DNA from 3 places in the Bacillus sp. NMTD17 genome. Region 2 is predicted to be linked to each of the others. Evidence: predicted binding sites of a transcription regulator. Region 2 holds the regulator's gene; each other region holds the start of a gene.

Evidence for each region. The regulator LexA, encoded in region 2, represses DNA repair genes until DNA is damaged. The targets are predictions, from matches to a motif close to CGAACATATGTTCG.
Region 1: C6347_RS10530 (DNA polymerase IV) is a predicted target of LexA. The motif match lies at 1,391-1,404, and genes of this name have one in related genera.
Region 3: ruvA (Holliday junction branch migration protein RuvA) is a predicted target of LexA. The motif match lies at 901-914, and genes of this name have one in related genera.

Annotation. Positions count from the first base shown of each region.
Region 1 is NZ_PVRH01000003.1:181,979-184,257, forward strand. It holds gene C6347_RS10525 (YolD-like family protein) at 1-128, opposite strand, end outside; gene C6347_RS10530 (DNA polymerase IV) at 144-1,376, opposite strand; gene C6347_RS10535 (YfmQ family protein) at 1,527-1,976, opposite strand; gene C6347_RS10540 (GNAT family N-acetyltransferase) at 2,255-2,279, shown strand, end outside.
Region 2 is NZ_PVRH01000002.1:33,380-35,658, reverse strand. It holds gene C6347_RS05305 (hypothetical protein) at 164-601, shown strand; gene lexA (transcriptional repressor LexA) at 649-1,269, opposite strand; gene yneA (cell division suppressor protein YneA) at 1,429-1,740, shown strand; gene C6347_RS05290 (YneB family resolvase-like protein) at 1,758-2,279, shown strand, end outside.
Region 3 is NZ_PVRH01000005.1:196,141-198,419, forward strand. It holds gene C6347_RS15210 (serine/threonine protein kinase) at 1-90, opposite strand, end outside; gene C6347_RS15215 (intercompartmental signaling factor BofC) at 329-829, shown strand; gene ruvA (Holliday junction branch migration protein RuvA) at 978-1,583, shown strand; gene ruvB (Holliday junction branch migration DNA helicase RuvB) at 1,595-2,279, shown strand, end outside.

The DNA of each region.
Region 1 (2,279 bases), on a different contig from region 2:
AGCGGGGGAGGGGTGTACTCTTTTTTCTTCCGTTTTTGAGCAAGCAGCTGCTCCCGGTGCTCTGGAAGCATCATTCGGCTTGATTCCCACATGAGGTTGTATCCAGGTGTTAATTTATTGGGATTCATGGCTGTTCGCCTCCGTTATTTGTAATGTCCGCCAATTTTTTCGGCGCGGTGATACGCCTGCCCTGCGCTTGTCAGTGACGAAGCGTGCAGCAGGGCAGCAGGTCCATACTTCATGTGGATCGCATCAAATACTTTGCTGAGTTTGTCTTTTTGAACATGGTGATCAAATAAAGTCAGCTGATATTGGCTGTCAGACTGCAGCTGTGAGAGAGTAATCCCCACACTGCGAATGGGCTGGCCATCCCAGTGCTGCTGGCATAGCTGAATGGCTGCGTCTGCAATATCTGTCCCGTACTGTGTAGGTGAATGAAGCTTGATTTGTCTATGAAATCCAGTCGGATGAGAAAAATCAGCGCCTCTCACGCCAACAGACACTGTTTGCCCAAGATAATGCTTAAAGCGTGCACGTCTTGCCACTTCTTCACTCAATTCAAGAAGAGCGACTTTGATATCCTCAAAAGACGCATAATCATGGGGAAGAGTCATATGATGTCCAACCGCTTTTTGCTGATCATGTGTGTGAATGGTGACCGGAGAGGGATCATGCCCTAAAGCTGTTCGCTGCAAAAGCTCTCCGTTGATTCCCCAGCGTTTTTTAAGCCGGTCTAACGGATAAGCAGCAAGCGTCCCAATGGTACTGATGCCCATTCGTTTTAAATGGTGCTCCATTCGTTTGCCGACGCCAAATAATTTTCCAATCGGAAGCGGCCATAAATCAGCCGCAACACTGTCTGTACGAAGTTCATAGATACCAGATGTGTTTTTTTTAGCAAAATGGTCACAGGCCATTTTAGCGAGCACTTTATTAGGACCGATGCCAACACGTGCGTAAATGCCAGTCTGGTTCATAATGGTTGTTTGTATATTTTGAGCGATCTCGCGGGGAGACCCGAGTAGTGTCAGACTGCCTGTAATATCAAGAAATTGTTCATCAATTGAATAGGGTTCGACAAGATCTGTGTATTGTTCGAGCAGCTCTGTTATCATGACAGAGATATCAAGATAGCGCTGCATACGGGGGCGTACGACGACAGCTTCGGGGCATTTCTCCTGCGCTTCCCATAATCTTGATGCATTTTGTACGCCTCGTTTTTTAGCGAGCGGGCAGGCGGCAAGTACGACCCCGCTCCGCCGCTCAGGATCTCCAGAGACGATGAGCGGCACATCCTTCAAGTGGGGAGCCTCCACTTTTTCGACTGACGCATAAAACGATTGCATATCCACAAGCAGAATGGCTCGTTCATTCATTATTTTCACCTCTTAGAACATATGTTCCGTTTATATTGTAACCGTCAGGAGGCGAAATTGATACTGGTAAATCATTCAAAGAAAAGAGTGTAAATCCATACAAAAAAGACGAAGTGTCTTCCACTTCGTCTCATTTGATGCAACATTATTTTAAGCATGTGCCAAGTTGTGAGATGTTTGGAGCGGCTCAGAACGCAAACGATAGGCCGTCAGTTTTTTCTTAGGCTTATGTGTAAACTGCCGCACCACATCCACGTGGTCATCGTAATGATACAGATAAAGGGTCACATCATGTTTGCCAAGCTTTGTTTGCATGGTAAGCGGCGCAGGCCCTTCCTGCGGATGAAGAAAACGCTCTTCATCACCAGGATAAATATAATAGCGTTCAATAAAGATCGCATCATTAAAATGTCGAATAATTTCAGATACTTGCTGATCATTGAGCGGACGATCTTCAAACATGATCGTTGTTTGATCACTTGTTACTTTTGCATGCACCGCATAACGACTAAAAAGGCGTTCCACAACACCAGAAGGCAGCGAAGTGACAAGAAGCTTTAAAAGACTAAACACAACAAGTGAAGTAACAATCCAAACCAATATCATCATCTCCAATAAACATTTGTTACATTTCCTATATGAACCATCTTAACATACCAAAAGAATGAAACTTTCGCACAAAAAGTGAACTTTTTGAAATAAGTGTGAAGATTTAAAAGGAGATGACGGCGAAAGAACGAAGAATCAACAAAGCTGAAAGGAAAAAAGGCTGACACGTGATCTTTACAAACAATTAATCGAACAGGTAGACTATTGAAACAAACAGTTTTTTTAAAAAAGAGAGCGGTAAGCCAAAAATGAAAAGGGGCGAGGTCATCATGATACGTCAAGTGAAGCCGTCAG
Region 2 (2,279 bases):
ACAAAAAGTTTTCATTTTTTTATTTTTTCTTTATATCTACTATTTAACCGTTCTAAAGAAGAACAAAACGTTTTTTGGAAAAATTTTTGTTTGGACGTTCAACACGCTTTTTCATTTATGACATATACTATCGTGATGAATGTCTAAGAAAGTGGTGTTGAATATGTATTATCCGTATGAAGGTATGTGGAATGGTTACTCATATGACAGGCAGATGCAAGGATGGCCATCACTCCCTATTCCTCAAGTTGGAGGATTTCCAGGGTTTCCAATCGGAGGAGGAGGCACTGGACCCGGATCAAGCGGATCAGCTCCGCCAGCTCCGCCGCAGCATATCATTTCGCAGTATCAGCAAGCATTATCACAGCCTCAAAGCATGCAGTCACTTATTTCAGGGCAAACAGGTGGAGGCCAGCAATCTGTTCAATTTGCAGCGGGATGTAATAGAAGATGGACGATTGTGTTCATGAGAAACGGTCAAGTGTTTTTAATGTATGTCCTATCCTCACAGCCTTTCGGGAGAACAACTGGCTTTATTTGGCCAAACTTTACATTTGGTTCCTTCCCAAGCTCGCGTATTCTAGCATATTCTTGTTCATAAAAGAAAAAGCCGGTTCTCATCAGCAGCTGATGAAATACCGGCTTTTTTTAGTGAATATTTCTAAATACGCCAATCACTTTACCTAGTATACTTACATTCTGTAAAATAATCGGTTCCATAGATGGGTTCTCTGGCTGTAATCTAAAGTGTGTATCTTCTTTATAGAAACGTTTCACTGTCGCTTCATCTTCCTCTGTCATGGCGACGACAATATCTCCATTGTTAGCGGTGCTTTGCTGACGCACAATGACATAGTCCTTGTCCAAAATTCCTGCATCAATCATACTTTCTCCCATAATTTCAAGCATAAATACTTGTTCATCTGGTGCTGCAAAAGTCTCTGGAAGAGGGAAGTATTCTTCTACATTCTCAACAGCCGTAATAGGCAGGCCTGCTGTTACTTTTCCGATGACTGGTACGTTCATTACAGCACTCTTAGGAATATTCATTTCCTCTTCATCTAGTACTTCGATCGCTCTAGGTTTTGTTGGGTCTCTTCTAATTAAGCCCTTTGTTTCTAGTCTAGCTAAATGTCCATGAACCGTTGAACTGGATGCTAGACCGACAGCTTCTCCAATTTCACGAACGGATGGGGGATAGCCCTTACTTTTTACTTCTTCTTTGATGAATGTCAGGATATCGAGTTGTCTTTTTGATAGCTTCGTCATCTTTTGCACCTCAAAACGTCAATTTTAAAGAAATTATAGCATGTTTTTCCTAACAGTACAAACATAGGTTCGAAAAAAACGTTTGACAGAAACGTTTGTTCGTATTTATAATGAGTGACAGAAAGAGCGAACACATATTCTGTTAGGAGAGATGACATTATGAGGTTAAAAGAATCTATTATTTTTATTGGGGTATTCTCATTCATCGTTGGCATATTTCTCTCACTTATTGCAGTCACAAGCCATAATGATCCAAATCAGTATGTTAAAATAGAGGTTCAATCAGGTGATACTCTTTGGGGGTTAGCTGATCAAGTAAACGACAGCAAATCAATCGACAAAAATGCGTTTATTGACTGGGTCACTCAGCACAATGATCTTGCTTCAACGGAAATCCAGCCTGGTGACATTCTTGTCATACCAGTCAAAAAAGAGCATCCAGTCGTATATCAACTTGCAACAGTACAATAGAAAGGTCGATTGAAGTCATGAATGCAATCATCTATGCGAGAGTAAGCACTGTCAAAGAAGAGCAGGAAACCTCGCTGAAGAGACAAGAAGAAGAACTGCTGGCTTTAGCTGCTATGCACAAGATGAATGTGGTGAAAGTCATCAAAGAAAAAGCAAGCGGATATGATCTAGATCGTGATGGTGTGTTTGATATGCTAGCTACACTAAAAGAAGAGTCAATTGATGCCGTTCTTATCCAGGATGAAACGCGTCTCGGAAGAGGACAAGCAAAAATTGCGCTTCTTCATTGTCTTTTTAAAGAGAACGTAAAGGTGTACAGTACGTTTCATAGAGGCGAGCTTGAGCTTTCAGAAGCAGATGAAATGGTTATTGAGATCGTAGGAGTAGTTGAAGAGTATCAACGAAAAATTCATAACCTGAAAATCAAGCGGGGAATGAGAAGAGCTGTTGAGCGCGGGTATCAGCCCGAACTGAATTTAAAACAGCAGGATCATGCGCCTGGCCGTGAGCGTATTGAAGTGCCGATTTCAGAAATTGTT
Region 3 (2,279 bases), on a different contig from region 2:
TTCAAGCTCTGCCGGTTTAAAGGCAAGCTTATGAAGACGTTTATCTTCATGATACTGAATCGATTCGGCTAATCTTTTAACATCTGACATTGACTTCACCTTCTTTGGTTTCAGTTTATGCGGCTGAAAAACGAATGATGAAAAAACCGAGTCATTCGATAAAGCAATGGATTGTATAAAACATACCATTTACGAATGAAGGATACAACGAAAGACTCTTCCCATATATTCATTCATCGATTTGGTTAATGTTTAGAAAAATGGGTCAAACTACATATGTCATGCATCGATCTCATGTTCTAAAGAGGTGTAAATAGTGAAAGTGAAGATGAAATGTTTCGTTACAGGACTTATCATGACAAGTGTGCTTTTTTTCGCTGCGGATATGGAAGGAAAAGAACACTTGCAAAAGCAGTCAAACTCTATCACCGTGCAGCTTGAAAAAGTCTATCTAGACGGAGATGTGAGTATTGAAAGACACCGGGCTTCATTAGAAGACAAAGACACATTCTGGGCACAGTATAAAGGCTGGACGCTAGTAGAACAGAGAGAGGATTTTGCGCTTTTTAGAAAGCAAATTGATGATATCTCTCCATTAAGTAAAGCAAATGGATATATCGGATTATCAGAGGACGGTGTGATTTCTACGTTTCATGGAAGGCCTGACGGCTGGGCGGAGCCTATTCATCTCTTTTTTCAAATTGATACGTCCCGTTTAGAAAGTCATGTGGAGGAGCAGCTTGAGCAAGGCATTCCTTTTCGAACAAAGGATGAATTTGAGCATGTGCTTGAAGTCATGAAGCCTTACCGAAATGAAATATCGTTTTAAAGCGTGTAACAGCTTGCTGGTGTGAAGGCCGCAAGCTGTTTTTCGTGGTTTTATCGTAAAAATGCATTGAGCGAACGTATGTTAACTTTTATTGCGGTTTTCTTCTCGATTTATGTTACAATGAAGAACAGTCAAAGAGGTGAAAACGGTGATAGAGTTTGTAAAAGGGACCATTGATTATGTGTGCCCGCAATATGTTGTCATTGAAAACGGCGGAGTGGGATATCAAGTCTATACCCCAAACCCGTTTATCTATCAAGTAAACAAACAAGAAACGATTTATACGTATCATTACATAAAGGAAGACGCTTTTTCGTTATATGGATTTCAAACGCGAGAAGAAAAAGCGCTGTTCACAAAACTGTTAAATGTCACGGGGATTGGGCCGAAGGGGGCTCTAGCGATTCTTGCTTCCGGTGATCCTGGCGCTGTCATTTCAGCGATAGAACGTGAAGATGAAGCGTTCCTGATTAAGTTCCCTGGTGTTGGCAAAAAGACAGCTCGCCAAATCATTCTCGATCTAAAAGGAAAGCTAGCCGATGTCGTACCGGAAATGATTGGCAACCTATTTAATCACGAGGACCATATTCAGGTCGAAACGCAGCAAACGGCATTAGACGAAGCGCTTGAAGCCTTAAATGTTCTTGGATACGGTGATCGTGAAATTAAAAAGGTTCTTCCATTATTAAAAGAAGAAAAGAATCTCACAACCGATCAATATGTGAAAAAAGCTTTACAAAAAATGTTGAAATAGGGTGATGTCTCATGGATGAACGGCTCGTCTCAACTGAAGCAGACAACCATGAATCAGCCATTGAGCAAAGTCTGCGGCCACAGACACTTAGCCAATATATCGGTCAGCAAAAAGTAAAAGATAACCTCAGTGTGTTTATTGAAGCTGCCCGCATGAGGCAGGAAACACTCGATCACGTCCTTTTATATGGACCGCCTGGACTCGGGAAAACAACGCTTGCGTCGATTATCGCCAATGAAATGAATGTTCAGCTGCGTACAACATCTGGACCAGCGATTGAACGTCCTGGCGATTTGGCGGCAATCTTAACTTCTCTTGAGCCAGGTGATGTGTTGTTTATAGATGAAATTCATCGCTTGCAGCGCTCAATTGAGGAAGTGCTTTATCCGGCAATGGAGGATTTTTGTTTAGATATCGTCATTGGCAAAGGAGATACAGCGCGCTCTGTACGGCTTGATTTACCGCCATTTACACTTGTAGGTGCCACGACCCGTGTAGGGCTTTTAACAGCACCGCTTCGTGACAGGTTTGGGGTACATGCAAGATTGGAATACTATGAGCAAAGAGATTTGGCTCACATTGTGGCAAGAACAGCCGAGCTGTTTGAGATTGGGATCGATCTTCGCTCAGCCGAAGAGATCGCAAGACGTTCCCGGGGCACGCCAAGGGTTGCCAATCGTCTGCTCAGAAGAGTAA